DNA from 4 places in the Streptacidiphilus sp. BW17 genome. Region 1 is predicted to be linked to each of the others. Evidence: riboswitches for the same ligand, from Rfam matches in the RefSeq annotation. Region 1 holds a riboswitch; each other region holds the start of a gene.

What was found. A riboswitch is a leader RNA that binds a small molecule or an ion and turns the genes downstream of it on or off. The one in region 1 is predicted to bind cyclic di-AMP.
Region 2: linked by a shared signal. The riboswitch ahead of ABH940_RS03105 (NlpC/P60 family protein) and the one ahead of ABH940_RS19915 (NlpC/P60 family protein) in region 1 are both predicted to bind cyclic di-AMP.
Region 3: linked by a shared signal. The riboswitch ahead of ABH940_RS14470 (transglycosylase family protein) and the one ahead of ABH940_RS19915 (NlpC/P60 family protein) in region 1 are both predicted to bind cyclic di-AMP.
Region 4: linked by a shared signal. The riboswitch ahead of ABH940_RS23840 (M23 family metallopeptidase) and the one ahead of ABH940_RS19915 (NlpC/P60 family protein) in region 1 are both predicted to bind cyclic di-AMP.

The regions. Positions count from the first base shown of each region.
Region 1 is NZ_JBGCCR010000015.1:86,591-93,759, forward strand. Features, by position in the region: partial or broken gene ABH940_RS19890 (APC family permease) at 1-1,136, shown strand, start outside; gene ABH940_RS19895 (DUF4232 domain-containing protein) at 1,289-2,095, shown strand; gene ABH940_RS19900 (class F sortase) at 2,095-2,733, shown strand; gene ABH940_RS19905 (RNA polymerase sigma factor) at 2,773-3,267, shown strand; gene ABH940_RS19910 (DUF4232 domain-containing protein) at 3,251-4,312, shown strand; cyclic di-AMP (ydaO/yuaA leader) riboswitch at 4,476-4,633, shown strand; gene ABH940_RS19915 (NlpC/P60 family protein) at 4,646-5,665, shown strand; gene ABH940_RS19920 (hypothetical protein) at 5,762-5,899, shown strand; gene ABH940_RS19925 (cytosine permease) at 5,954-7,169, opposite strand, start outside.
Region 2 is NZ_JBGCCR010000002.1:224,257-231,425, reverse strand. Features, by position in the region: gene ABH940_RS03135 (aminotransferase class V-fold PLP-dependent enzyme) at 1-82, shown strand, start outside; gene ABH940_RS03130 (Lrp/AsnC family transcriptional regulator) at 107-388, opposite strand; gene ABH940_RS03125 (rhomboid family intramembrane serine protease) at 385-1,263, opposite strand; gene ABH940_RS03120 (hypothetical protein) at 1,412-1,681, shown strand; gene ABH940_RS03115 (NYN domain-containing protein) at 1,813-3,189, shown strand; gene ABH940_RS03110 (NlpC/P60 family protein) at 3,542-4,546, shown strand; cyclic di-AMP (ydaO/yuaA leader) riboswitch at 4,904-5,060, shown strand; gene ABH940_RS03105 (NlpC/P60 family protein) at 5,072-6,136, shown strand; gene ABH940_RS03100 (NlpC/P60 family protein) at 6,521-7,169, shown strand, end outside.
Region 3 is NZ_JBGCCR010000009.1:225,660-232,828, forward strand. Features, by position in the region: gene ABH940_RS14435 (helix-turn-helix domain-containing protein) at 1-890, shown strand, start outside; tRNA gene ABH940_RS14440 (tRNA-Arg) at 949-1,021, opposite strand; gene ABH940_RS14445 (NADP-dependent oxidoreductase) at 1,114-1,992, opposite strand; gene ABH940_RS14450 (MerR family transcriptional regulator) at 2,107-2,469, shown strand; gene ABH940_RS14455 (GNAT family N-acetyltransferase) at 2,525-3,076, shown strand; gene ABH940_RS14460 ((4Fe-4S)-binding protein) at 3,120-3,581, shown strand; gene ABH940_RS14465 (GNAT family N-acetyltransferase) at 3,719-4,012, shown strand; gene ABH940_RS14470 (transglycosylase family protein) at 4,169-5,425, opposite strand; cyclic di-AMP (ydaO/yuaA leader) riboswitch at 5,431-5,585, opposite strand; gene ABH940_RS14475 (D-alanyl-D-alanine carboxypeptidase family protein) at 5,856-7,169, opposite strand, start outside.
Region 4 is NZ_JBGCCR010000021.1:17,594-24,762, reverse strand. Features, by position in the region: gene ABH940_RS23860 (MFS transporter) at 1-537, shown strand, start outside; gene ABH940_RS23855 (undecaprenyl-diphosphate phosphatase) at 688-1,614, shown strand; gene ABH940_RS23850 (thioredoxin family protein) at 1,670-2,215, shown strand; gene ABH940_RS23845 (bile acid:sodium symporter family protein) at 2,315-3,418, shown strand; cyclic di-AMP (ydaO/yuaA leader) riboswitch at 3,450-3,577, shown strand; gene ABH940_RS23840 (M23 family metallopeptidase) at 3,590-4,339, shown strand; gene ABH940_RS23835 (hypothetical protein) at 4,631-4,930, opposite strand; gene ABH940_RS23830 (hypothetical protein) at 4,946-6,535, opposite strand; gene ABH940_RS23825 (PrsW family glutamic-type intramembrane protease) at 6,711-7,169, opposite strand, start outside.

The DNA.
Region 1 (7,169 bases):
ACTGGTTCGCGGTCCGGCTCTTCGCGCGGTTCAACAACCTGGTGTCGATCTTCAAGATCCTCGTGCCGGTGATCACCGTGGCTGCGCTCTTCGCGTCGGGTTTCCACTCCGGTAGGTTGACCGCCCCGGCGCACGGAGGGTTCGCACCCTACGGGTACGCGTCCGTGCTCAGCGCGCTCGCGGCCGGCGGCATCGTCTACTCGCTCAACGGCTTCCAGGCCCCGCTGGACTTCTCCGGCGAGGCGCGCAACCCCCGCCGCACCATGCCGGGTTCGGTCCTCGCCGGGATCGGGCTGGCGCTGGTGCTGTACCTGGCACTGCAGTTGGCGTTCCTCTACACCGTCCCCGAGCGCCTGCTGGGCCACGGCTGGTCGGGCGTCAGCTTCGACTCGCCGTTCGGCCAGCTCGCGCTGATCCTCAACCTGCAGTGGCTGTCCAGCCTGCTCTACGCGGACGCGGTCGTCTCGCCGGGCGGCTCGGCCTACGTAGGTGTCGGGATCGACGCTCGCCACACCTACGCCCTAGCGAAGAACGGCACCCTGCCGCGCTTCTTCATGCGCGTCAGCGGACGCGAAGGCGTCACGCACCGGGCACTGCTCCTCAACCTCGCCGTGATCGCCGTCTTCCTGCTGCCGTTCAACGGGTGGCAGCAGATCGTCAGCGTGATGGGCGACATGTATCTGCTGATCTACGCCGCCTCCGCGGTCGCCGTTGCGGTCTCCGCGGTCGTCCAGATGGGCGACTGCGCGGCTGGATTCCCGGGCTCGCCTGATCGCGCCGCTCAGCTTCATCGTCGCCAGCGAGTTCGTGTACTGGTCCGGATGGCACGATCTGCGCCTGGCGTTGCCGATGGTGCTCATCGGCCTGCCGATCTTCCTCCTGCTGCGGCCGGAGCACCGCGAGGAACCCCTGCGCGCGGAACTGCTGCGTGGCCTCTGGCTCGTGTTCTACCTGTTGGCACTGACGCTGTTGTCCTGGCTGGACTCGTTCAAGGGCTGGACCGGCTCACCGCGCCGGACGACTCGATCACGGTCGCCGTGGTCTCGCTGGCGGTGTTCGCCTGGGCGGTGCGGGAGGGGCGCAGTCTGCCCGTGGCGGCGCCCGCGGCCGCTGGGGAGGTAAATCAGCCGGGCTGACCGTCGGCAGTGGGGTCGTGCCTTGGGTATCGCCCTGGGTGTCGCCTTCGGTGTCGACCTGGGCCGACGGATTTTGACATCTCTTTACAACCCCGCCTCTCACTTCGTCGTCTCTCTCGTCGCTCATCCCGACCGAGAAGGAGACGCACGACATGCGCAGCAGGACACCCGCCGGAATCGCGTCCGCCGCGATAGCCCTCGCCGCCGCCGCGGTGGCGTTCGCGCCGCAGGCGAACGCCGCGACCGCGGAGACCGCAGCGGCCACGCCGCTCTGCTCGGCCTCGCAGCTCACCGCCGCGCTCGGGGGCGGCGACGCCGGGGCCGGGCAGATCTACACCTACCTGGTCGTCACCAACCACAGCTCGTCGGCCTGTCAGGTCGCCGGGTACCCGGGGCTGTCCATGCTGGATGCCCACGGCACCGAGATCGGCGTGCCGGCGACGCGCGAGAGCATGACGTACAGCTCCGTCGTGCTCGCGCCGGGCGCGTCCGCGAGCGACACCATCCACACCGCCAACCGGCAGACCGACAACCCGGGCGAGTGCCTGCCGGCCTCGACCGACCTGCGAATGTACGCGCCGGGCAGCAAGGTCGCGCTGACCTTCCCGGGCAAGATCACCGACTGCGACCACACGTTCTCGGTCACCCCGTTCGGCCCCGGCAACTCCGGGAACCCGTCGAACGCGCAGCCCACGGGCACTCCGTCCGCCTCGCCGAGCCAGGGCTCCTCGGGCGGCAACGGTGGTGGCACGGGCGGCACGCCGACCGCGGCCCCTTCCGCCACGCCCAGTTCGGAGGTCACTGCGGTGCCGAGTGGCGCCCCGGACACCGGCTTGGCGTCGACGTCGTCCGGGAGTGGCGACACCGGGCTGATCGTCGCCGGTGCTGCCGGCGTGCTGGTGCTGGGCGGCGCGGGTGCGGCGGCGCGGCGCCGGTCGCGCTCCCAGGCGCGGGGCTGATGGCGGCTCAGCTGCGGCAGTACGGGGTGCGGGGAGCGGTCGCGGCGCTGGTCGCGGCGGCCGCCCTCGTGCTGGCCGGCTGCGGTTCGGGCTCGTCCGGCAGCGTTGCCGGGAGCACGCCGAGTGATCCCGGCGGCAGCACCATGGCGTCGTCGACCGCCCCTGCCGCCGCCGCTCCGCTCGCCCGGTCCGTCCCGGCCCGGCTGCGGATTCCCGCGATCGGAGTCGACGCGTCCGTCATGCAGGTCGGACTGAACTCCGACGGCACGGTCGGCGTGCCGCCGATCGAGGCGAACGCGCCCGCCGCCTGGTACGACGGCTCGCCGACACCGGGGCAGACCGGCCCGTCAGTGATCCTCGGGCACGTGACGGTCGGCAGCTACGGGGACGGCGTCTTCCTGCACCTGTCCCGGCTGCATCCGGGCGACCAGGTGGAGGTGACGCTGCAGGACGGTGCGACCGCCGTCTTCCGGGTCGACTCCGTGCAGACCGTGGTGAAGTCGACCTTCCCGACGAACGCGGTGTACGGGAACGTCGACCACCCTGCGCTGCGTCTCATCACGTGCGGCGGACCGCACCTGAGTGGCGGCGGCTATCCCGACAACGTGATCGTCTACGCCTCTCTCAGCGGATCCTGACTCCCGACCGCCGCCCGGCTCGATGTAAGGAGAGCGGTCATCGCGTCACACTCCGAGGAGGACGCAGCCGATCTGTTCCGCAGCCTCTACCCGCGGCTCGCGGGCTGGTGCCGTCGCCTGGTCGACGACGACGGCACCGCCCACGAGATCGCCGCGGAGGCGTTCACCCGGCTGTGGGCCCGCTGGACCAAGGTGGAGGAGCCGACCGGTTTCCTCTACGTGACCGCGGCCAACCTGGTCCGCGACCATTGGCGCAGACTTGAGCGCGAACGGCGGGCACTTCGGCATGCGGGAAGGGAGGAAGCGGTGAAGCAGCAGCCGGACGCGGCGGACGACCCTTCCGTCCGCATCATGGTGGAGTCCCTCCCCGAGCGGCTGCGCGACCCGGTGCTGCTGTACTACTTCGCGGACCTTCCGGTGCGCGAAGTCGCGGTGCGACTCGGCCGCAACGAGGGCACCGTGAAGTCCGACCTGCACGCCGCCCGCGAACTGCTCCGCGCGACCCTTGGGGGACTCCATGAACGGACCCGCTGACCCACGCGGCCACGCGGGCGACCCCAACGAGCCCAATGACGCCACCGAGCCCAGCGACGCCACCGAGCGCGACGAGGGCAACGAGGCCAACCAGGCCAACGAGCGCGACGTTCCCGCGGGTGACCCTGTCGGGCCCGAGACGGACACGCTCGGCGGGGAGCCGACCGACACCGACGGACCTGAGTCACGGGGCGACTTGGGCGACTTGAGTGATCTGGGTGACCTCGGCGACCTGCTGCTGCCGATCGAGCCGATGCCCATCCCCGAGGGCGCGTTCACGCAGATCCGGCGGCGTGCGGTGCGGCGGAAGCGCAAGCGTGCCCTGGCCGGTGCGACCGCGTGCGTCGCCGTGCTGGGAGTGTCCCTCTACCTCGTCGGCGTACCCGCGCCGCAAGGGCCGGGAGAGGTGGTCACGCCTCCGGCGTCCGCGACCCAGGCCGTGCCCACCCCCGCTCCGGTCAGCACGAGCCCCAGCCCGAGCGCGTCCCCGAGCGCCGTGCCGACCCAGGCGCCCAGCCCCACGTCGTCGAGCACGCCCACCTCGCCGCCCACAGCGCAGGCGAGCGTCTCCGCGACACCCGCACCCGGCTCCACGGGGTCCGGTTCCGGTTCCGGAGGCGGGACGCCGCTCTGCACGGCCTCGCAGCTCAGCGCGGCGCTCGGCAGCGGGAACGCGGGCGCGGGTCAGATCTACTCCTACCTGGTGGTTACCAACCACAGCTCGGCGCCCTGTCACGTCACCGGCTATCCCGGGCTGTCCATGCTGGACGCCCACGGCGCCCAGATCGGCGCGCCCGCGACGTACGAGCACATCGGGTACAGCCCTGTCGTCCTCGCGCCGGGCGCGTCGGCCAGCGACACCATCCACACCGTCAACCGGCAGACCAACAACCCGAGCGAGTGCCTCCCCACCTCCACCTCGATGCGGATCTACCCGCCTGGCAGCCGCGCCTCGTTGGTCTTCCCGGGCCAGGTGACCAACTGCGACAACCTCTTCTCGGTCACCCCCTTCGGCCCCGGCGTCACCGGCAACCCGCCTGGTTGACACTGCTTTCGGGAGTACCACCTGTTTCTCTCGTCCCGATATTGATTTCATGACGATCCGACAACTATGGTTCTGGATCGAACCGTTGCGCAGTCGACCACCCGTTCGGGGGGCCGTGACGGTCCCGCCGAGTTCGACCTGCGGCGCGGGGGTTCCCAGAGGCGGGACCTGCGAGCCGCGCGGTCGGAGCCGGGGAACCACGTTCCCGGGGTGAATCGGCGTCAGGGCCACCGGCGGAAGCGCGTGGTGGTGAGACGTCGTAGGGCCACTCTTCCGGTCCGAACCCGTCAGCTCACCCGGTAGGCGGACAAGGAAGAACGGAGTCCGCCCGTCGTGGCGTCCCACCGTCGTGCCAAGGCGCCCAGTCGCGCCCGCGTCACCCTCGTCACCGCTGCGGCGGCCACCGGCGTCGTGCTCTCCGCGCAGGCCGCCCAGGCCGCGCCCACACCGTCCACCGGCCAGCTCAAGGCGCAGCTCGACCAGCTCAACAACGAGACCGACAAAGCGGTCCAGAGCTACGACCAGGTCCAGGAGCAGGCCCAACAGCTCCAGCAGAAGGTGTCCGTGCTCCAGGACGAGATCGCCAGGGAGCAGGCCAAGGTGAACGTCCTGCTGGAGGGCGTCGGCACCTTGGCCGCGACGCAGTACGCGAACGGCAGCGTCGATCCGACCGTTCAGCTGCTGCTCAGTGCGAGCCCGGACGACTTCCTCGCCAAGGCGTCCACCATGGACGAGGTGAGCCAGAGCCAGACCGACCAGCTGGCCCAGCTCCAGGCGGAGGAGAAGATCCTCGACACGGAGAAGGCCCAGGCGGAGTCGGAGCTGGGCCGACTCGACGCCATGCTGCAGCAGGCCGCGGCGGCCAAGGCCGCGGTCATGCAGAAGGTCGCACAGACCCAGAAGCTCCTCGACTCCGTCACCGCCGCCCAGCGTGCGACGTTGACCGGCGGCGGCTCCCAGGGCAGCACCACGACCCCGAACCTCAGCGGCGCGACGCCCGGCGACTCGATCGAGATGGCGGCGTTCGCCGCGGCCAAGACACGCATCGGCCTGCCGTACCACTGGAGTTATGACGGACCGGACCAGTTCGACTGCTCGGGTCTGATGATGTGGTCCTACGCCCAGGCCGGCTACCAGCTGGGCCGGGACACCTACTCCCAGCTCACCTACGGGACCCCGGTCACCTCGGTGGCCGACCTGCGGGTGGGTGACCTGGTCTTCTTCAACGGCGGCGAGCACGTCGGGATGTACGCGGGCAACGGCTATATCCTCCACGCCCCGCACACCGGCGCCTTCGTCCGCTTCGAGCCCATGGCGACGGTCGGCACGATCTACGCGATGCGGCACATCTAGGCACGTGCGTTCACTGTGCTCGGTACGACGGATCCGTCCTCGGATCCGTCGTACGCTCGCGGACTGCTCACGCCTGCGCCGTGATGTGATGCGTGCATGGAACTCGATCCCAAGCGCCTGTTGGTCCTTCACGCGCTTGCCGAGGCCGGGGGCGTCGCCGCAGCTGCGCGGTGGCTTGCGGTGAGCCGACGCCGAATACTGGCCGACGCCGACGCGCTGGGCCGCACCGTCTGACGACGACCGGTTCGGGTGCGCGAGCGGGACGGGCTCGCGCACCCGGACGGGCCGTCAGGCCGCGAGGGCCAGGTTTCGGCGGACGGAGCCGGTCAGGGCGTAGTAGAGCCCGCCGGCGACGATCAGGCCGACGCCGAAGGAGATGTCCGCGCCGCCGAGGGCCTTGGCGATCGGGCCGGTGTAGAACGACAGCGCCATGAACGGGACCATCGCCACGATGCCGACCACGTACGAGGTGAGACCCGCCGGGGACCAGCGGCCGTACTCGCCGTTCGGGTCGAAGATGGCCGCGATGTCGTAGTGCCCGCGCCGGACCGCGTAGAAGTCGACCAGGTTGACGGCCGTCCACGGGACCAGGAAGTAGAGCATCAGCAGCAGGAAGTTGTTGAAGCTCGCCAGGTAGTTCGACGGCAGCGACAGCGCGACGACCAGCACGATCAGCTCGATCGCGACGATGCCCACGACCCGCGTACGGACGGTCGGCCGGACCTTCTTGAACGCGTCGACCGCGCTCGTCGAAGTGAGCATCGCGCCATAGGCGTTGACGCCCATGATGCCGATGATCGCCACGACCGAGACCAGCACCGCGAAGGTGCCGAAGCCGGGCAGCAGCGCGTTGCCGACGGTGCGGACGGCCGCGACCGCGTCCGCGCCGGGCAGGCGGGAGCCGAGGAGCGCGCCCAGCGACATCAGCCAGACCGCCGAGCCGGCCGCGCCGAGGTAGGTCCACCAGATCACCTTGCGGGCGGGGACGTCCTCCGGCAGGTAGCGGGAGTAGTCGGAGACGTAGACGGCATAGCTGATCTGGTAGCCGGCCGCGGCGGAGAAGACCACCAGGAACGTCGTCCAGGAGAACCCGCCGCCCGAGCCGCCGCCGTGGGCGTGCGCCCAGTGGCCGAAGACCGCGTAGACGGTCAGCACGCCGAAGACCACGATCAGGATGTACGTCAGCCAGCGCTCGACCAGGTGGATCAGGTCGTGCCCGACCACGGCCAGCACCACGGCCAGCGCGATCAGCAGCGGGTACCAGAGCCAGGTTCCGCCCGGCAGGACCGTGCGCAGTCCCTCGGTCGCCAGCACCACGTTGAAGACGTTGAAGCCGACGTAGACGAAGACCACCGCGGCGAACGGCAGCACCGCGCCGCGCAGACCGAACTGCGCGCGGGACTGGATCATCTGCGGCAGGCCCATCCGCGGGCCCTGGTTGGCGTGGAAGGCCATGAAGAAGGTGCCGAAACACGCGCCGAGGACCACGGCGAGGATCGACCAG
Region 2 (7,169 bases), on a different contig from region 1:
ACGGGAGTTGGTGACCGACGGGGCGCAGTGGTCCTACCGCACCGAGGGCGGTCGCTGCGTGCCGGACACCCGTCGCGGCTGAACGGTACGGGAGACGGGGCGCGGCTCAGTCGTCGAGCCCGATGGCGAAGGCCGCGTCCAGGTCGTGGGAGGAGTAGGTGCGGAACGCCACGTGCGTCTCGGTGTGCGCGACGCCCGGAACCTTGTTGACCTGACCGGGGATCACGTCGGCCAGCTCCTCGTGCGCGCGCACCCGCACGACGGCGATCAGGTCCCAGCCGCCGGTGACCGAGTAGACCTCGGTGACGTTGTCCAGCGCCGCGATGCTCTCCGCGATCTCCGGGATCCGGTCGACGCTGGCCTTGATGAGGACAATGGCGGTGATCACGGAGTCTCCTGTCGCGCGGGATGCGGGCTCTCACATGCTAGTGCTGCGGCCGGACGCGCGACCCCGCGACCGCGTCGGCCTCCCCGCTGCCCGCTGCGCCGCCCGCCGCGACGCCACAGCAGCCAGGCGAAGGCGAAGCCGCCGGCGAAGCCGATCAGGTGGGCGGCGTAGGCTACGCCCGGGACGGACGGGTCGGTGGCGCGGATGGAGAGCCACTGCACCAGGAACCAGAAGCCCAGCACCAGCCAGGCGGGGAACCGGAGCGGCAGGAAGAGCAGCAAGGGGATCAGACTGGTGATCCGTGCCCGGGGATAGAGACAGAGGTATGCCCCGAGTACGCCCGCGATCGCGCCCGACGCACCGACCAGGGTCTGCGTCGCGCCCGGGCTGCCCGCCTCGAAGAGGGCGTAGCCGTAGGTGGCCAGATAACCGAGTGCCACATAGAAGAGGAGAAAGGCCACCGGGCCGATCCGCTCCTCCACCATCGCGCCGAAGACGAAGAGGAAGAGCATGTTGCCCGCCAGGTGCAGCCAGCCGCCGTGGACGAACATGGCGGTGAGCACCGAGAGTGCCGGGACCTTGGGCAGGCCGGTGTCGGTCGGGCACCGGTGTGAGAGGTGCAGTCGGAGCACCGCGTTGTGGAGCAGCTCGGCCGGGACCACGCCCCAGCGGTGGTAGTACGCGGTCTCGGCACAGGCCCGGAGCGTGCCCGAGCCGTAGAGGGGGTCGAGGCCGGAGACCGGGCCGACCACGAAGACCAGGACGCAGAGCGCGATCAGTCCGTAGGTCGCGACCGGGACGAACGGCACCGGTCGGGGAACGCCGTCAGCAGTCGTCGGAGCCGCCGGGGGTGCCGGATCCGCCGGGGTCGCCATGGTCACCATGGACAAAGCATTCCTTCTCCGGACGAATCTGACACCCGTTCGTGGAGGCCTGTGGGGGACCGTGCCCGAGGGCAGCGCCCAGGCCATAGGGTTTACCGGACAGCTCGCTGACGCTGCCCGCCGACGAGAGGATCTCGCCATGGCCGTCCCGCTTCCCACCGAGGGAACCCGCTGGCGCTGCACCCTGTGCGGCAACCTGACCCGCTTCGACGTCACCCGCTCCTCACGGGTCGTCGAGTTCGTCCATCTGGACCTGGCCGGGGACCCCACCGTCGAGGAGCGCGAGGTGCTCAGCGAGACCGTCGAGTCGGTGCGCTGCCGCTGGTGCGACGCCGTCGACCAGATCGAGCTGGTGGACCGCCCCGGCGCCGAGGCCGAGGCCGCCGAGCAGGCCGCACGTCAGAAGTAGTCCGCCGTCGGGGGCGACCCCGAGACGGGCCGGGGACACGGCGGACGTGGCGGAGCGACAGGCGGGGGGCGTCGGCGGGGAGAATAGCGGTCCGGGCGGTACGTCCCCCGGAGCGGATCGGAGCGGATCAGGTGGAGCAGCCAGACCAGGCGTCGACGCCCGCGGAGGGCGGTGACCCCGCGCTGCCCGAGGGCGGCGAGGCGCTTGCGCGCCCGCTGCCGGAGGGCGTGCGGCGCCGGGTGGTCGGCATCGCCGCCGACGCGCTCGGCGGCCTCGCGGCGGGCGACCTGCCGATCCGGCTGCGTCCCTACGGGAAGTTCACCCGCGAAGCCCGCGTCAAGCGCGGGGCCACCGCGATCGCCGCCGCACTGGAGACCGACTCGCTGTTCCGCTCCCGGATCGCCGAGCGGCTCCGGCAGGGCCAGCCGGACCTGGTCGCCGCGCTGGAGGCCGGTACCGTCCCGGCTGCCGCCGACCCGCAGGACGTGGCCGCCGCCGCGTACCTGCTGCGCACCGCGGGCTGGACCCGGATCGTGGAGGGCGTCGGCGAGGAGGTCGAGCGCGCCGAACACGAGGGCGCCGCAGCGGAGTCGGCCCGGCTGGCCGAGAAGCTCCAGGACGAGCTCGTCGCCCTGCGCGCCGCCGCCCGTACCGAAGCCGAGCGGGCCAAGGCCGACCTGGACGTGGCCCGGAAGGACGGCGACAGCCTGCGCCGTCAGTTGCGTTCGCTGGCCGCCGACACCAAGCGCGCCGAGGCCGCCACCCGCAAGGCGGTGGCCGAGCTGGAGGCGCTGCGCGCGACCGGGGCCACCGAGCGGGGGGCGCAGGACAGCGAGGTGCGCCGGCTCAAGCACCGCGTGGCCGAGCTGGAGACGGCGCTGGAGGCCTCCCGGCGCGCGGCGCGCGAGGGGCGCTCGGCGGAGGAGATGCGGCTGCGGCTGCTGCTCGACACCGTGGTCCAGGGCGCCCAGGGCCTCCAACGCGAGCTCGGCCTTGCGCCGCTGAGCGGCCGTCCGGCCGACTCGGTCGAGGCGGTCTCGCCGGTTGCCGCCTCGCCGCACGACGTGGCCCGCCGGGCGCTGGAGGGGGACGACCCCGCCCTGCTGGAGCAGCTGCTCCAGTTGCCGCAGGTCCACCTGCTGGTCGACGGATACAACGTCACCAAGACCGGCTGGCCCGGGATGGCGCTGGACCGGCAGCGTCAGCAGCTGCTGCGCGGGCTCGGCCTGCTGGCGGCGCAGACCGGTGCCGAGATCACCTGCGTCTTCGACGGGCAGGACCTGGACGGTCCGATCCCGATGGCGCCGCCGCCGCGCGGGGTGCGGGTGCTGTTCAGCCGGACCGGGGAGACCGCCGACGAGCTGATCCGCCGTCTGGTCCGCGCGGAACCGGAGGGACGACCGGTCGTGGTGGTCTCGACAGACCGTGAAGTAGCGGACGGAGTGCGCAAATCGGGCGCACGCCCGGTCCCGTCCACGATGCTGCTGCGGCGGCTGATCCGCTCGTGACGGGGTGGCGAGGATGTTGCGAACGCCACTTCCCAGCGCGCGTGCTTGTTTGGGGGCGATGCGTGGCGGAGTGCCAATGAGCGCTTCTGACCTGGGCTTTGTGACGGTCCGCGACGCGCGTGGGCGGCTTCGTGATCTTGAGGCTTTGTTAAGAGCGGACGTCCGATCCGGTCACGGGGAAGACACGAGGCCTCCTCAATCACTATTGTCATCGCGCAAACGTCCGCACTCGTGTTCCAAACATCGTGTTTCAGCCGTGCACTCTGTCGTGCATGCGGACGAGTCCGCGTGTGAAGGGATTGCATCCGTCGTGGCCAATCATCGTCGTCCCAGGCAGACCAGCCGTGCCCGCGTGTCCGTGCTGACCGCGGCAGCGGCGACCGTGGTGGCGTTGTCCGCCCAGACCGCTGCCCAGGCTGCCCCGACCGTCTCGGTCAAGGACGCCCAGACCCAGGTGGACGCAGACCGCCAGGACGCATCCGTCAAGACGGAGCAGTACGACAACGCCCACCAGCAGCAGCAGAACCTGCAGCAGAAGGTGGCGGTCATCCAGCAGGAGATCGCGCGTCAGCAGGCGCAGATCAACAACGAGCTGGGCCAGCTCGGGCAGATCGCCAACGCGCAGTACGCGTCCGGCGAGATCGACCCCACCGTGCAGCTGCTGCTCTCCTCGGACCCGCAGCACTTCCTGGACCAGGCCACCTCGCAGGACGAGCTCACCGCCAACCAGACCTCCGAGCTGTCCCAGCTGGTGGCCCAGGAGGAGACGCTCAACCGGGAGAAGACCCAGGCCGCGTCCGAGCTGGCCCAGGAGCAGGCGCTGCTCTCGCAGATGAGCGCGGCGAAGTCGGAGGCGCTGGCCAAGCTGGCCCACGCGCAGTCGATCCTCAGCACGCTGACTGCCGCCGAGCAGGCCGCGGTCAACAACGCCAATAACGGCGGCGGTTACGGCAGCGGCGGCTCCACCAGCAACTGGAACGGCACCATCGACCTGAGCGGCATCTCCTCCACGGCGCGCACCGCGATGCTGGCGGCCGAGCAGTGGATCGGCAAGACCCCCTACCTGTGGGGTGGTTCGACCCCGTCCGGCTTCGACTGCTCGGGCCTGGTCATGTGGGCGTACGGCCAGGCGGGCGTCTCGCTGCCGCACTCCTCCTACTCCGACGAGTCGGTGGGTTCGCCGGTGGCGAGCCTGGCCGACGCACAGCCCGGCGACATCATCGTCCTGGAGCAGGGCGGCCACGTCGGCCTGTACGCCGGAAACGGCATGCTGCTCAACGCGCCGGAGTACGGCTACGACGTCTCGGTGCAGCCGTTGTCCTACTTCGGCTCGATTGTCGCGATCCGCCGCATGTGATCTCGTCTGTCAGTGTTCCGGTGCGTCAGCTGACGCGCCGGAATGTGGCGCGCCGACGGATCTGTGAATCCACTCACAGGTCATGCGCACGAAATCGCCTCATCCTGCGGGCGAATGACCGAATTGGCCCCCATGTCATGGCTGTTGGTCATGGCGTGGCTACGTTGTGTCCCCTGGGTGACGAGTCGTCGTAAGTGACTCGTGTTTTTTCTGACAAGGATTTGAACTGATCACGGTTCGGTCACTAGGGTCATGGGCCGAACCTCCGCGCAGGCGTTCGCCCATCCCGGGCGACAGCGGCGGTTACCGTCGAGTTCGACGACGCGGCAGGGCCATCCGGCACCCAGGGCGGCCCAACTGGGGAAGCCGTCGAGTCGGAGCCGGGGACCCACCTTCCTCGGGGTGAATCGGCGCCCGGTCGGCCGGTGTGAATCCGGACCGATGAAGCGTCGTAGGGCCTACTTCCTGGTCCGAACCCGTCAGCTCACCCGGTAGGCGGACGTAGGAAGAAGGAGTGTCGCCTTCGTGGCGTCCCATCGTCGTCCCAAGTCCCCCAGTCGTACCCGCATAACCGTTCTCACGGCAGCCGCCGCCACCGCGGTCGCGGTCTCGGCCCAGACGGCGCAGGCAGCGCCGAAGCCGACCATCAGCCAGCTTCAGGCCCAGCTCCAGCAGCTCAACGTCGAGTCCGACACCGCGATCCAGAAGTACGACCAGGCTCAGTCGGAGCTCCAGCAGCAGCAGGGCAAGGTCAACACTCTGCAGCAGCAGATCGCCCGTCAGCAGGCGGACGTCAACACCAAGCTCGAGTCGGTCGGCGAGATCGCGAACCAGCAGTACGCGGACGGCGCCGTCGACCCGACCGTCCAGCTGCTCCTCTCCTCGAGCCCGACGGACTACCTCACCAAGGCCTCCTCGCTGGGCCAGGTCACGGACAGCCAGGCGAGCCAGATCCAGGCGCTCAAGACCGCCGAGCAGGCCCTGGGCGGCCAGAAGGCCCAGGCCGAGCAGGCGCTCCAGCAGATCCAGGCCACCAACAAGCAGTTGTCCGCGCAGAAGTCGCAGGTCCAGCAGAAGATCGCGCAGACCCAGGCGCTGCTGAACTCGATGACCGCGGCCCAGCAGGCCGCCGTTGCCCGTGCGCAGGCCGCCGCCAACCAGGCCGCGGAGGCCGCCGCCGCCAAGGCCAACTCCGGCAGCTCCGGCGGCTCGGTCAACCTCGGCTCGTCCACGGCGGGCAACTCGGTGGAGGCCGCCGCCTTCGCCGCGGCGCAGACCCGTATCGGCTCGCCCTACGTCTGGGGCGCGACCGGCCCGAGCTCCTTCGACTGCTCCGGCCTGATGCAGTGGGCCTACGCGCAGGCGGGCGTCTCCATCGGCCGCACCACCTACGACCAGATCGACGCCGGCACGGCGGTCAGCTCCACGGCCGACCTGCAGGTGGGTGACCTCGTCTTCTTCAACGACGACTCGCACGTCGGCATGTACGCGGGCAACGGGATGATCCTGCACGCCCCGCACACGGGCGCGGACGTCCGCTACGAGTCGATCGACACGGTCGGCAGCATCTACGCGATGCGTCACATCTGATCGCGGCTCATGTCGCGTGCCACGGGCCCCGCTCCGATCCGGAGCGGGGCCCGTTCGCGTTCACCCCGGCTCACCCCGCCTCACTCGGACGGCCGTACGGGAGTGTCCTCCTTCGTGGTGGGTCGGTGTCCTGGGCAGGTGCGGAACCTCGGGGCGACCAGCAGACTCGTTCACCTGAGCGGCATTCGATGTGATTTTTCAGCTCTTGGGAGCTTGGACTGCTTCTGTCCGAATCGCTAACGTCAGCGCTCGGTTCCGTCCCGGAGATCATCCGGGAGAACCCTGGACCTGATGGTCCTCGACAAGCGGAGAGCGGAGAGCGAGCAGGTGGCGTCCCATCGACGAGGCAGACGCGTCGGACCGTCAGTGCTGTCGCGAGCCGCGGTGACCGTCGCTGCGGCGACCGCCGCGATGCTCACGGCCCCCGGCGGCGCGCACGCCGACCCCGTCCCCGGCGGGGCCGGCACAGCCGGCGCGAGCGGCAGTCTCACCCCGGACGAGGTGCAGCAGCAAGTCGACGCCCTCTACGCGCAGTCCGAGTCGGTCGGGCAGCAGGCCGACAGCGCACAGGAGCGGGCGGCCCGACTGCAGCACCGCGCCTCGCTGCTGCAGCAGACGCTGGCCGAGGAGCAGGCGAGCGCCAACGCGCTCGCGGCGCGGCTGGGCGAGGTGGCCACCGAGCAGTACCAGAGCGGCAGCATGGACCCGGTGATGCAGCTGCTGTTCAGCGCCCATCCGGCCGACTACCTCAGCCGCGCCGCCTCGCTCGACGAGGTGGACGCCGGTACCGCCGACGAGCTGGTCCAGCTGAGCGGTGTCGAGCGCGAGATCGAGCAGGGCAAGGCCGAGGTGCTGGCCCAGTACAGCGAGCTGGAGCAGGTGCGGCGGACCATCTCCACCACCAAGGCCGAGGCGCAGCGCCGGCTGGGCGCCGCCCAGGCGCTGCTCGGCTCGCTGACGGCGGCTCAGCGCGACCAGCTGCAGCAGGCCGAGGACGCCTCGGCCCAGCTCGCCGCCCAGGCAGCCGATTCGG
Region 3 (7,169 bases), on a different contig from region 1:
CCGGCGCGGTCGCCGTCCTGCACGGACTCGCCGAACTCCTGGGCCCGTTGGCCGTCCGGGCCAGGTCCACGGCCACCGCGCAGCGGCAGGGTGCCGCCCGGGTGCTCGACCTGATCCGCGCGGGCGCGACCGGCGCGGGCCCGGACGGCGAGCTCGCGGAGGCGCTGACCGCCTGCGGTCTGCCGACCGGCGCTCCGTCCCCGTCCGCCCCTGCCGCACTCACCCCGGTCGTCGTCCGGATCCCCGGCAGCCCGGCCGCCTGGTCCCCCGCCGCGCTGGCCGAGGCGCTGCACCGGACGGACGCGCCCTTCGTCGTCGCGGCGGACGCTTCCGCCGCCGGAACCGCCGTCGGCGTCACCACCGCCCCGACGGCGGCGGTCACCGCCGCGCTCCGCACCGCCCTGCCGCGGCTGCGCTCGGCGCTGTCCGCCCGCCAGGCAGCCCCTGCCGTGGTGCACGCCGGAGTCGGCCCGTCCACCGCCGCGAACGCGGGCGCGCTGCGCTCCGCGCTGGTCCAGGCCGAGTACGCGCTGGCCTCCGCCGACCCGTCGGACGGTCTGGGCAGCAGCGCCGGGCTCGGCTCCCTCGCGACGCTGCTGCGCGGCATCCCGGCGGAGGTCCAAACCGCCTACCGGGAGCGGCTTCTCGCTCCGCTGGTCGAGCACGACCGGGTCAACAGCGTCTCGCTGCTCGACACTCTCGACGTCTTCCTCAGCCTGGATGCGTCCTGGAGCCGCACCGCGCGCGCCCTGCACATCCACGTCAACACGGTCCACTACCGCGTCGGCCGCATCGAGGAGTTGACCGGCCGCAGCCTCTCCGGCCTGGAGGACCGCCTCGACCTCCGCGCCGCCCTCCTCTGCGGCCGGACCGAGCGATCCGGCGCGTGAATGGCACGAAAGCCCCCGGACCGATCATGGTCCGGGGGCTTTCCGCTGGTCAGCGCTGTGCCCCATGCAGGATTCGAACCTGCGACACCGGCTTTAGGAGAGCCGTGCTCTATCCCCTGAGCTAATGAGGCGTTGCCCTCGTGGCAGGGTCAACGGCCCCGCCACGCGCTCAGTGTACCGGGTCTGTGGATCAGCGTCGGGGCTTCGAGCGGCCACGCGGGGATCAGAAGTGGAGTGCCACCTTTCCGGTCAGGCCGCCGCGCTCGACCAACTCCGTTGCCCTGCGCACCTGGCGGACGGAGAAGTGGTGGGCGACGTGCGGGCGGACCACCCCCGCGTCCACCAGGCGGACCAGCTCGGCCAGATCGGCGCTGTTCTCCTGGACGTAGCTCTTCTCCGCGCCCGGAAGATCGGGCAGCGGCGCGTCCGCGACGGAGACGTAGCGACCGTCCGGCACGAGGGCGGCGGACACGTCCACCCCGGCGGTGTCGAGGACCGCGTCGTAGCTCTCCGACGTCAGGTCCGAGGCCGCCGACGCGACGGAGGTCAGACCCAACTCTCCTGCGGGCTTCAGGTGTTCGGCACGAGAGACGAGCCCGTCCACCACCGCGCCCCGGTGCCGCGCGAGGGCCACCGCGGTCCTCCCCACCGCGCCGAGCGCGCCCGTGACCAACAACCGCTGCCCCTCGACGAGATCCAGTCGAGCCAGCGCCTGCAGGGCGGTGACTCCGGCGAGCGGAAGGGCCGAGGCCTCGACCAGTGGGACGGACGCGGGCGCGTGGGCCACCAGAGCGGCGGGCAACGCCACCAGCTCGGCCCAGGTCCCGAGCCCGGTCGCCAGCTGGGCCGACATCGCGACCACCCGGTCCCCGACCGAGAACTCGGCCGACTCCGTGGCGACCACCATGCCGGCGAGGTCCCAGCCGAGCGTCATCGGGAACGCGGGTCCGACGTCCCAGGCCCGCGTCTTCCAGTCCACCGGGTTGATCGTGCTGGCCACAGTGCGGACAAGCAGTTCGCCGGCCGCGGCGACGGGGGCGGCGGCCTCACGCACCCGCAGGACTTCGGGACCACCATGTCGGTCGATCTGGACAGCGAACACGAAAGCTACTTCCCTCCGGACGAGCACCAGCCGACGGCCGGAAGAGCCGTCAGTAGTCAGTACTCGGACGGTAAACTCTGACATCGGTGTGAGAGTCAAGGCCGGGGGGATCAGGTGCGCATCGGTGAGATGTCCCGCAGGACCGGGGTCCACCCGAGGCTGCTCCGCTACTACGAGGAGCAGGGCCTACTCGCCCCTGATCGCGGCTCAGGCGGCTACCGCACCTACCGCGAGGAGGACGTGGAGACGGTCCGGCGGATCCGGTGCCTCCTGGCCGCCAGGCTCTCCACCGCCACCATCGCGCTGATCCTGCCCTGCGTCCGCATGGACGGCCGACGACTGGTGCCTGTGTGCGACGACACGGTGGCCGCACTGCGACGCGAGCACGCGCGCGTCACCGAGGCCATCGACGAACTCCAGGCGTCGCAGGAGCTGTTGGAACTCGTCATCCAGGCCGGTGCGGGCCGCGGGGACTGACGCGCGCAACTCGCCGAGTGCGGCTCGGAAGCCCTCCCCCTGGCAGAGTGGATGCGTGATCGAGGTACGCGTCGCGCACACCGCCGAGTTGGACGAAGCGGAGCTCGCCGCTGCACGGGCGTTGCTGTACCGGGTCTTCGCGGACATGGCCGAGGAGGACTGGGAGCACTCGCTCGGGGGCGTGCACGCGCTGGTCCGGGAGCGCGGGCCCGGCGGCCAGGTGGTCGCGCACGCGGCGGTGGTGCAGCGGCGGCTGATGTACCGGGGGCAGGCGTTGCGGGCCGGGTACGTGGAGGGCGTCGGCGTCGAGGCGCGCCTGCGCGGGCAGGGGTACGGCGGGGCGGTGATGGCGGCCCTGGAGCGGGTGATCAGGCGCGCGTACGACGTCGGGGCGCTGGCGGCGACCGACGAGGCCATGGGGTTCTACGCCGCCCGCGGCTGGCAGCGGTGGCAGGGCCGGGCATCGGCGCTGACACCCGCCGGGGTGGTCCGGACGCCGGACGCCGAGGACTGCCTCTTCGTGCTGCCCGTGGCCTCCGGCCCGGCGCCGGAGCTCGACCTGACCGCCGAGCTGACCTGCGACTGGCGCGACGGCGACGTGTGGTGACCACCGGCCTGCTGTGAATGCGCCCGCGACGGACCATGGGAGTATGCAGGACGCAGAAGCGGGCTTCGAAGGGCTGCCGCCGGGCGATCGCGTGAAGGTCTACGAGGCGCCGGGCATCCGGGTCCGCTACGACGCCGGGCGCTGTCGGCACTACGCCGAGTGCGTGCGCCGCGCCGGGGAGGTGTTCGACCCGGAGCGGCGGCCGTGGATCCAGCCCGCCAACGCCGACGCGGAGCGGGTCGCCGCCGCCGTGCGCGCGTGCCCGACGGGCGCACTGCACTACCTGCTGCCGGAGGGCCCCGCCGAGGAGCCCGAGCGTCCCACCGTGATCACGCCGGAGCCGGACGGCCCGCTGCTGGTCCGCGGCGATCTCCGGATCGAGGCGCCTGCCGGAGCGGCCGAACCCTCCCGCGAGGTACGCGCAGCGCTGTGCCGGTGCGGCGCGAGCGCCAACAAGCCGTTCTGCGACGGCTCGCACGAGCGGATCGGCTGGCACGAGGCCTGAGACACACGGCCACGTACGCGTGTCCGTTCCCGGGAAATCGGCCCGCGTGACGGAGACTGCAAGGGACGAACGGCTGCAAAGAGACAAGACGGCAAGCGGACAGCCACGGGCAGCAGCACCGTCAGGAGGCGGCGAGGATGAGCACGAGCGAGGCCGAGGTCACGGTCGCCGACGCGCCGGGGGCGCAGCGGTTCGAGGCCCGGATCGAGGGAGAGCTGGTCGGGTTCACCTCGTACGTCCGCAACGACGACCGGGTGATCTACCAGCACACCGTCGTCGGCCCCGCCTACGAGGGCCTGGGCATCGGCGGCCTGCTGGCCCGCACCGCCGTGGAGGACGGCCGCCGCCGGGGCATCAAGGTCCAGGTGACCTGCCCGTTCATCAAGGCCTGGCTGACACGACACCCGGAGTACCAGGACGACGCCGAGTGAACGGCGCATCCGGTACTCCGGGTGCATGAGGGAGAGGAATCCCGACGGGCTGCGTCTCACCTCCGGACGACAACCCGTCAACAGCGACGCGGCGGACCGGTCCGAGCCAGACAGGTCACCCGGACCGGCCCACCACGCCACACCTGGTGCGGTGTGTCAGGAGACGCGACCGGCGAAGCTCGGGGTGTAGTCGCTGATGGTGTCCCACTTGACGCCCGAGCTCGGGTTGGCAGCCTCGACGTAGCGGCCGCCACCGACGTAGATGGCGACGTGGTAGACGCCGGAGTCGCTGCCGTCGCTGGACCAGAAGAGCAGGTCACCCGGCTGCAGCGAGTTGAGGGAGACCGGCGTGGTGGCCGAGGCCTGGTCGGCGGAGGTGCGCGGCAGGCTGATCCCGGCCTGGGCGTAAGCGGCCTGGACCAGACCGGAGCAGTCCCACGCGTTCGGGCCGTTGCCGCCGTAGACGTAGGAGTCGCCCACGTGCGCCTCGGCGAAGGCGATCGCCGTCGCGGCCGCGCCGGAGCCGGCCTGCGTCGAGCTGCTCGACGAGGTCGCCGCACCGGTGGACGCCTGGGTGGAGCCGGAGGAGTTCGAGCTCGCGGACGCGTTCGAGGACGAGGACGAAGCGGCGGACGACGAGTCGTTGTCCGAGTCGCCGGCCGAGTCGTTCGAGGGCTGTGCCGCCCGGGCGGACGCGGCGCTGCCGCCCAGGACCAGCTGCTGACCCGGGAAGATCAGGTTCGGGCCGTGGGTGAGGGTCGCCTTGTTCAGCTGGTACAGACGCTCCCAGCCGCCGGAGACATCGTGCTTCTGCGCGATGGTGGAGAGCCAGTCGCCGGTCCGGACCGTGTAGTGCCCGGCGGAGGAGCCGCCGGTCGCCGGGGCGCTGGAGGCGCTGGACGCGGCGGAGCCGGACTCGGAGGAACTGCTGGTGCTGCCGGCGGCCGACGAGTCGCTCGCGGCGGTCGAACCGGAAGAGCCGGTCGAGTTGGAGCTGCTCGACGAGCCGGAGGTGCTGATCGCCGGGGCGGGGCCGCCCTGGGTCAGACCGGCCTGCGGGCCGCAGACGGGCCAGGCGCCGGGGCCCTGGTCCGCGAGGACCTTCTCGGCGACGGCGATCTGCTGGTCCTTGCTGGCCTGGTCGGCGGAGGACGCGTACTGCTGCCCGCCGTAGGCGTCCCAGGTGGACTGCGAGAACTGGAGGCCACCGTAGTAGCCGTTGCCGGTGTTGATCGACCAGTCACCGCTGCTCTCGCACTGGGCGACGGAGTCCCAGGTGGAGACGGTGGCGGCGTGGGCGCCGGTCGCGGTGACCAGCGGAAGGGCGAGGCCTGCGCCGGTCAGCCCGACGGTGGCGAGCAGGCGCTTGGAGGCACGGCGGGCGATCTTGGGCGCGCGGTGGCGACCAGTCATGGTGTGGGTCCTCTCCCACGCCTGCGAGGTGAGCTGTCGGGTTCGGGCCGGAGTCGCCCGGCCGTGCAGAGCACGGCTTCACCCCGAGCCGGGAGCGACACGCTCCCGGCGACTTACCTGGGTCCCCCGCTCCTGCCGTGGTGTGCGTCGGGTGACAGCTGACAACCCCGACGGCAGGACTCGGCGTTCCGGAGATGTCAGTTCCGCTTAAGTGCGAACGACGCCGACCGTAGGCAGATCGAAGTTCAAACCTCAAGCCGATCAAAGGCCGTTGAGAGGTCCGTCACATCGACCATCATTGGTTCGCACTCCAACCCTGCGTAGATGTCCGAAATGTCGTCAAGATTGCACCCCCGGGCATGACAACGGGCCCGTCCGAAGGACGGGCCCGTTTCAAGCGGGGAATCTGAGAGAGCGATCTGACAGTGCGTCAGCCCAGTCGGGTCAGCTTCGCGCCGGTGCCCGGAGTGCTGAGCGCCGACTGCAGCGCGACCGGGATCGTCTGCGCTCCGGCACCACTGCCCACGACCAGGTTGCCGACGGCCGTCCCGGCGGCTGCGCTGTGCGGGACGGACTGTCCGGCGAGCGGCTGCAGCGACGTGCTCACCGACAGGCCGCTCCAGCCGATGACGCTGACGTCCGCGGTGGCCACGACCGGGGTGTGTCCGCCGAGACCGTCGTCGACGTACCCGACGACGTCGCCCTTCTTGATCACGGCGTGCGACTGCAGCGCGCTCTCGGCGCTGATGATCAGCTGCTGGCTCTTCTGCAGCACCTGGGCGAGGATGCCCTGCCCCGGCCCCGGCCCGATCGCGGGCTGGCTCAGCACCGCGCCCAGGATCAGCTGCTGCGAACCGCCGACGTTCTGCTCCGCCGCCCACACCAGGTTGCCGAGGGCCGCCGTGCTGGTGCCGGTCTTGATGCCGATGACGCCGTTGCTGCCGACCAGCGTGTTGGTGTTCGGCGTGATGCCGTTCTCCGCCGCGTTGAACGACGGGGTGCTGACGATCTCCTTGAAGACCGGCATCTGCATGGCCGCCTCGATCAGCTTGAGCTGGTCGTTGGCCGTGCTCTTGGTGGTCGCGTCGAGACCGCTGGGGTCGGTGTAGACGCTCTTGGTCATGCCCAGACCGGCCGCGGTGCTCTGCATCTTCTGCACGAAGGCGGCGTCACTGCCCGCGTCCCAACGGCCCAGCAGCCGGGCGACGTTGTTGGCGGAGGGGATCAGCAGCAGCTGGAGCGCCTGGTACTCGGTCAGCGGCTCGCCGACCGAGACCTTCATCACCGACTCACCCTGCGGCTTACCGGTGTTGTAGTCGTTCACCGCTGCCGCGTCCACCGGCACCATCGGCCCCTGGTCGCCGACCTTGAGCGGGTGGTCGTGCAGCACGATGTACGCGGTCATCACCTTGGTGACGCTGGCCAGCGGCACCTGGTTGTCGCTCCCGCTGTGCCCGAGCACGCCCAGCCCCGGTACGGCCACGGCGGCCTGACCGGCCGTCGGCCAGGTGAGGTTCGGCGTGCCGCCGGAGAAGGTGTAGCTCTGCTCGCCGGTGAACTGGAGCGTCGGCGTCGGGATCGGACGCAGCAACTGCACCGCGCCGAGCACGATCACGAGGACCAGCAGCAACGTGCCCCAGAGCCGGATCCGCCGCAGCGCGATCCGGGCCGGGGTCATCGGCCGACGGCTCAGCGTGGCCAGGATGTCCATCGCCTCGGCGGTGGTCTCCGGCGAGGGCATCAC
Region 4 (7,169 bases), on a different contig from region 1:
GGCTTCGGCCTCGGGGCGAACACCTTCGCCATCGTGGTGCTGCAGATGTTCGTGGTCCGGATGACCTCGCGTCGCCGTCGGACGACCGCGATCGCGGCGACCGGCCTGGTCTGGCTCGCGGCGTGGGTCTTCGCGGGCATCGCGGGCCTCTTCCACGGCGGGTCCGGCCTGGCGGTCGGCTCGATGATGATGACCTACGTCCTCTTCGGCGCGGGTGAGGCCCTGCTGGCCCCGACGCTCGGCCCGATCGTGGCCGACCTTGCTCCGGCGCGACTGCTCGGCACCTACAACGCCGCGTTCTCGCTGGTGAAGCAGGTCGCCATCGCGATCGGCCCGGCCGTCGGCGTGCTGCTGGTCGGCGCCGGACTGTCGACGGTCTACCTGGCCACGCTGGCGCTCTGCTGCCTCGGCGTCACGGTCGCGGCGGTGCGTCTGCGCCGGGTCCTGCCGAAGGCCGCGGACAACGCGGCCCCGGTCGCGTCGACGGTGGTCACCGGCTCGGTGCCGCGCGTCGAGGAGCTCAGCACCGCGGCGTGACGCCGCCTGAAGCTCAGGAGAACCTTGGGGCGGATTGACGGTGAACTTCGACCATCGCGTCGATGAACAGCCGTCATATCCGCCCTTTCCGTCTACATCTCTGTAGTACTTTCGGGCTGCCCCTATCCCTCCCAGCAGCCCAGGGTCGTCATGTCGTCCGTGTTCACCTATCCCGAAGCGATCGGCGTCGGCCTGCTCCAGGGCGTCTCCGAGCTGTTCCCGGTCTCCAGCCTCGGACACAGCCTTCTGGTGCCCGCGCTGCTGGGACCGCCCTACTCGAACGACCTCAACGTCTCGGCGCCCGGGTCCACCTACCTCAACGTTCTGGTGGCGCTGCACGTCGCGACCGCGCTGGCGCTGGTCGTCTTCTTCTGGCGGGACTGGGCACGGATCCTGCAGGGGCTGTTCAGCTCCGTCAAGGAGCGCCGGATCGAGACGGTCAACCAGAAACTGGCCTGGCTGCTGATCGTGGCGACCATCCCGGTCGGCGTCGCGGGCATCGCCCTGGACAAGGTCTTCCGCGAGATCCTCGGCAAACCGACCGTGGCCGCCCTCTTCCTCATGCTGAACGGGTTGGTCCTCTTCGGCGCCGAGCGCCTCAAGCGCGGCGGCACGGGCCGACGCCGCGCCAACGACGCGGCGCTGATGCCCGGCGACGAGCACCTGCACCCGGACATCCTCTCCGACCGACGCATCGTCAAGCTCGGCTGGTCCAGCGCGATCATCGTGGGCGCGGCGCAGATCCTCGCCCTGCTCCCCGGCATCTCCCGCTCCGGCGTCACCATGAGCGCAGGCATCTTCAAGGGCCTCCGCCACGAGGACTCGGCCCGGTTCGCCTTCCTCCTCGCCACGCCGGTGATCGGCGGTGCGGCGCTGCTGAAGGTGCCGTCACTGCTGGGCTCCGCGGGCAACGGCATCCACGGCCAGCTCCTTGTCGGCGGGGTCTGCGCGTTCGTCGCGAGCTACGTCGCGGTGCGGTTCCTGACCAAGTACTTCGAGACGAAGACGCTGACCCCGTTCGCGATCTACTGCTTCGTCGCGGGCGCGGGAAGTCTCGCCTACCTGTCCATGAACTAGGCGAACGGCGCGTCGAAGCCGGGCCGTTCCGCGTCGCGGTGTTGCACTGGGTGACGTGCGTTCACTCCGTGCGTTGCTCCTCGGCCTCCTGCCGCTCGCGCTGCTCGCCGCCTGTGTGCAGGTCTCCGGTCGGGCGCCAGGCCCGCACTACGCGACGCCGTTCGTCGCCCTGCCGAGCGTCTCGCCCGCGCCCGTGCCGACGGGGTACAACCCCGCCGCCGACGCCACGGCCGAGCTCGCCGCCGCGCAGGCGGCCTCCCGGAGGGACGGGCGGCCCGTCATCGTCGAGTTCGGCGCCGGCTGGTGCGCCGACTGTCAGGTGCTGGCGCAGCGTTCGCTCAGTGCCGGGGCGTGGCTGGTCCTGTCGCGCGACTACCACCTCGTCACCGTCGACGTCGGGCACTTCGACCACAACACCGCCCTCGTGGCCCGCTGGATCGACCTCAGGAAGAGCGGTATCCCGGCCCTGGTGGTGCTCAACCCGAACGGCAGCGTCCGCGCCACGACCCAGGACGGATCGTTCGCCAACGCACGCACCCTCTCCTCCGACGACGTCGCGAATCGACTTGTCGACTGGCTCTATCCCGCTTCCCGATCATGACGGAATCCACTCGATGTCATGAATCGCCCCAGCTCAGCGGGACAGTGCGGATGCGAACCTGATCTGATGCCGCCACAAGCACGAAAGGCGGTGCCCCTCATGCGTCCGCTCTCCACCCTCCTCGCCGCCGTACAGCGACGCCTGCTCTGGATCATGCTGCTCGCCTACGTCCTCGCGGCAGTGTGGCCGGGGCCGGGGATCGCGCTGCGCGGGGTGGGCCTGGCGCATGTCGGCGGGGCCGATTTCCCGCTCCAGGCCGGGCTGCTGGCGCTGATGGTCTTCAACGCCGGCCTCACCGCCCGTGCCGAGACGCTGCCCTCGCTGCTGCGGCGTCCCCGCGCGCTGCTGGTCGGGATCGCCTCCAACGCCCTGCTGCCGACGCTGCTGCTCGGCGTCGGCGCGCTCGCGGCCGACGGCTGGCACAACCCGCGCGAGGCGCAGAGCCTGCTGGTCGGGCTGGCCCTGGTCGGGGCAATGCCGGTCGCCGCCGGGGCCACTGTCTTCGCCCAGGGCAGCGAGGGCAACGCGACGCTCACGCTCGGCCTGGTCGTGGGCAGCACGATGCTGAGCCCGCTCACCATCCCGCTCGGTCTGCACCTCGGCGGATTCCTGGCCTCCGGTCCGTACGCGGCCGACCTGCATCGTGTGGCCGAGCACGCGTGCAGCGCGTTCGCCGTCCTGGCGGTCGTGCTGCCGTGCGCGGCAGGGTTGCTGACGGGTCGCCTGCTGCCGTCCGGCGCGGCGCGGGAGCGCTGGCTGCCGGCGGTGAAGGCGGTCAACCTGCTGGTCGTGGTGACCCTCAGCTACACCAACGCCTGCGGCGCGCTGCGTCAGGTGATCGAGCGTCCTGATCCGGACTTCCTGGTGCTGGTGGTCGTCGCGGCGGCGGCGATGTGCGCGGGCTCGTTCCTGATCGGGTGGGTGCTGGCGGTCCGGCTCGGGGTTCCGCGGGCGGACGCCATCGCGTTGACGTACGCGTCGGGCATGAACAACAGCAGTGCGAGCGCGGTCGTCGCGGCCACCAGGATGCCCGGCAACCCGGCGGTGCTGTTGCCGATCCTGGCATACAGCCTGCTCCAGAAGGTGCTGGCGGGCTCCGTCGGCGCACTTGTCCGAAATGACCGACTTGATGACGAAGGTTCAGCTGGAGGCGCTGCCGTCCCAACTGCACCCCGGGAAGTACTTGGTTTCAGACGGCTTTAGTATTAACTTTCAATAACAGTACGCGCGGCCGTCGCGCGGATCGCCTAATCCTCACGGAGCCGGGGACCCACGTACCCCGGGGTGAATCGGCCTCACAGCCGTAGGAGACCGCCCTCTCCGAACCCGTCAGCTAACCCGGTCGGCGAAGGGACGGAAAGGAGCACGCCAGTCATGGCGTCATACCCGGTCGAGACCGTCGCCGAGCCTACGGCCACGGTGCCGCGCCAGCGCGGTGCCGCACTGGGCCTCGCGGCCATGGCGGTCGGTGCCAGCAGCGTCATCGGGCTGGCCGGTCCCGCCCTCGCGGCGGACCACTCCGAGCACGGCGGCCCCACCGGCACGATGCGGCTCCAGGACGACGAGCAGGTTCCGGCCAGCCACGGCTCGGACGCCGGTGTGGCCCTTGCGGACCGCATCCTCGCCCAGGCCGTCCCGCAGCGCGCCGCCGAGAACACCGCCCGCAGGGAGGCCGCGAGCGCGGCCACCGCGAAGGCGCAGGCGGTCGAACGCGCCCGCCTGGCGGAGTCGTTGGTGGCCCCCCTCACCGCGGTCCACAGCGACACAGGCCGTGGCGCGGTGGGCTCCTACTGGGCCCACCTGCACGCCGGCCTCGACCTCGCGGCCCCGGCGGGCACGGCGGTCCGCGCGATGGGCACCGGCACGATCACCGAGGCAGGCTGGGCGGGCAGCTACGGCTACCGCGTCGTCCAGACCCTGCCGGACGGCACGGAGATCTGGTACTGTCACCTCTCCGCGATCACGGTCGCGGGCGGCGGTTCGGTTGCAGCGGGCCAGCCGCTGGGTCGCGTGGGCGCGACGGCCAGCTCCACCGGCCCCCACCTCCACCTCGAGATCCGCCCGGACGGCGCCGAGCCGGTCGACCCCACGGCGTGGCTCGCTTCGCGAGGCGTGAACCTCTAGAAGCTTTCTGCAGCTGAGGTAGTTGCACCGTCTCAGGCTGCGCAGGCGGGGAAGTTGCACTATTCAGGGGCGCGGGGAACTGCGCGAGAGACCACCCCATGCGGATGACTCAGTTCGTTGAGGACCATCTGCCCCGAGTGGCTTGTCGCGCAGTTCCCCGCGCCCTGAATCGTGAAACTTCCTGCGGGAGCGCGGGCTCAGCTGGTCGCGCCCACGCGGCGGAGCCGCAGATCAGCAGAGCCCCGCGCCCCAGGGGTGTTGCCACGCCCCCTGCTTCTGACTTCTGGTCGACTACTTCCGGTCCGCCAGGGCCCAGGACGCTGCCGCCATGCCCGTGGCCACCGTCAGAACGGACGGCCAGGCGCCGATCTTCTTCGCCAGCGGGTGGGAGCCGGCGAACGCCGCCGCGTAGAGGCCGCCGAGCGCGGCGGCCGTGCGCGGGCCCGCGGACTTGCGCCACTGCAGAGCCGCCGCGCCGCCCGCCGCGGCGAGAGCGACCCCGCCGAGTTCCCTCCGCTTCGTCGCGCGGGCGACGGCAAAGCCGCCGATGAGTCCGCTCGCGGCAATCAGCGAGGAAGGGACCTGAGCCATGACCGTGAACCTCCGTCAGTTCGTGCGTGTGTTGTGCAGATGCAGGCCGATGTATCCGACATAGACCCGGCCCGTGTTCGAGCAGTCATCGTGATAGTGCAGGCGCGGCGCCGTTCCACCGCCGCCTATCCGCAGGTGGGCGCCCATGAAGACGCGGCCCGACGGGTCGACCGTCGTCGGGACCGGCAGCAGGCGTTCGCGCTTCCACTTCGCGTTGGTGCTGACGGTGCGTGACTCGCCGCGGATCACCTTGCGGGGCGGGAAGGGGTGGCAGTCCGGCGGGGTGTTCTCGCACCAGCTGCGGAAGTCGCCGCCGGACGCGCCCTCCTTGGCCGCCTCCGCGTAGTCCTGGAGGGCCAGCAGCGCGTCCCAGGTCATCCGGACCCAGGTGGGGTGGTCGGTCTGCTCGTCCAGCTCCTTGGTCAGGCGGGGGTCGCCGGTGTACTCCAGCAGCGGGAACTCGTCCCAGCGCTCCAGCAGTTCGGCGAAGGTGCCGGGCTCGGAGTCCTGCGGACGGGCCGGGCGGCCGGAGAGGGAGCGCAGCTCCGTCCGCGCCGCGCGCAGTTCGCTGTACTGCTCGTCGTACTCCGCGGCCAGCTGCGACTCGCGCTCCTCCGCCGCGCGGAGCCAGCGGCGCACCTCCTGGAGCTCCTCGGCGCGGGCGCGTTGCTCGTGGAGCTCCTCCTCCTCGTGGTCGACCAGCAGCCCGCCGGGCACGATCGCGTCGGCCTCCGGCAGGCCCTCGGGGCGCAGCGGCGGCAGGCCGACCAGCTGGTCCGGCAGGGGGGTCTGGACAGCCAACCGACGCGGCAGCCAGGCCAGCAGTCCGGAGGCCCGGCGCAGGTTCTCCTCGATCGTGGACCGGGACATCACCCGGTGCCGCGCCGCCTCGGGCGCCCAGGCCGGGTCGAGGCCGGGGAGGTACGTGCGGACCGCGCCGCCGTACACGCGGTGGTGTTCCAGCGCGGCGTTGAAGGTGCGCTCGGCGCCGGGAGCCAGCGCGTAGAGGACGGCCAGACCGCTGCAACTGCGGAGCAGCGGGTCGACGGTGTCGTTGAGCCAGTCCTCGAAGTCGGTGTGCAGGGGAGTGCTGGCGACCACGATCGGCAACCGCCGGTCCGGGTCGCACAGTTCGTCGAGGATCTCGTCGACGTCCTGCTTCTCGATGATGCCGGGCAGCGCGTGGACGCGGGCCGCGCCGGTCTGCTCGCCCTCGACGGCGTCCAGGACGTCCAGCAGGCCGCGGGCCAGTCCGGGAACGGGGGCCTTGGCGGGCTCCTCGCCGCGGACCGGCAGTTGCTCCGCGTCGAGCTGCACCCAGGTGCGGCCGTCGCGGGCGGACGCCACGGTGAGCGAGGTCTGCCAGATGCCCTGCACGGTGAACTCGCGCAGCCGCCATCGGGCGAGCCGCCCCTGGACCGCCTTGCCCCGGGCCACTTGGTCCAGGACGGCCTGCGGTCCGACGCGCCGACGACCGTTGCCCGAGCCGGGCTCGTCGTAGTGCAACGCCTTCAGCCACTGCCGGAGCTGCTGCTCGGCGAGGGCAACAGTCTCCTGGTGGCCGTGTCCACTGGTCACGGCCATCCGATAGATGCCATCGGTCACTGGCGCTGCCTCCTGACGCTGTGTCGGCGTCGCCGCACCTCCGTGTGCGGATATTGGGACAACGCGACAGGGGTGGCAGATGGTTCCGGTACGCCCGACGCACAGGCGATGCCGGGATGTACGGAGGATGAGCCGGGCGTGTGCGTCGGGCGTCAGCCCCGACGTCAGCCCCGACTCAGCTCTCGGCCGGAGGCTGCTCGGCCGCGGGGCTCGGCTGTGCCTGGGACGGCACCGCCGGCTGCTGCGGCGGCTGCTGCGGTGCGTACGGCGACGGCTGTTGTGGCTGCGGTGCGTACGGCCACGGCTGCTGCGGAGCGTATGCCCGCGGAGCGTACTGCTGGCCGCCGTACTGCTGCGCCGCGTACGGCGGTCGGCCGTACTGCGGCGGCGTCTGCTGCTGCGGCACGAACGGCTGCTGCCCGTATCCCGGCGGCTGGGTGTGCGGGTAGGGCGCGTAACCGGGACCGGGACGCTGCGGGTAGGGCGTGTAGCCCGGACGCTGCGGGTACGGATACCCGAAGCCCGGCGTCGGAGCGCCGGCCCAGGCCGTGGCCAGCGGCGGGTGGGTGCGGTACCACTCCTGCTCGCCGACCCGGTCGAAGACGCCCTCGACCGTCTCCTTGCGCTCCCACAG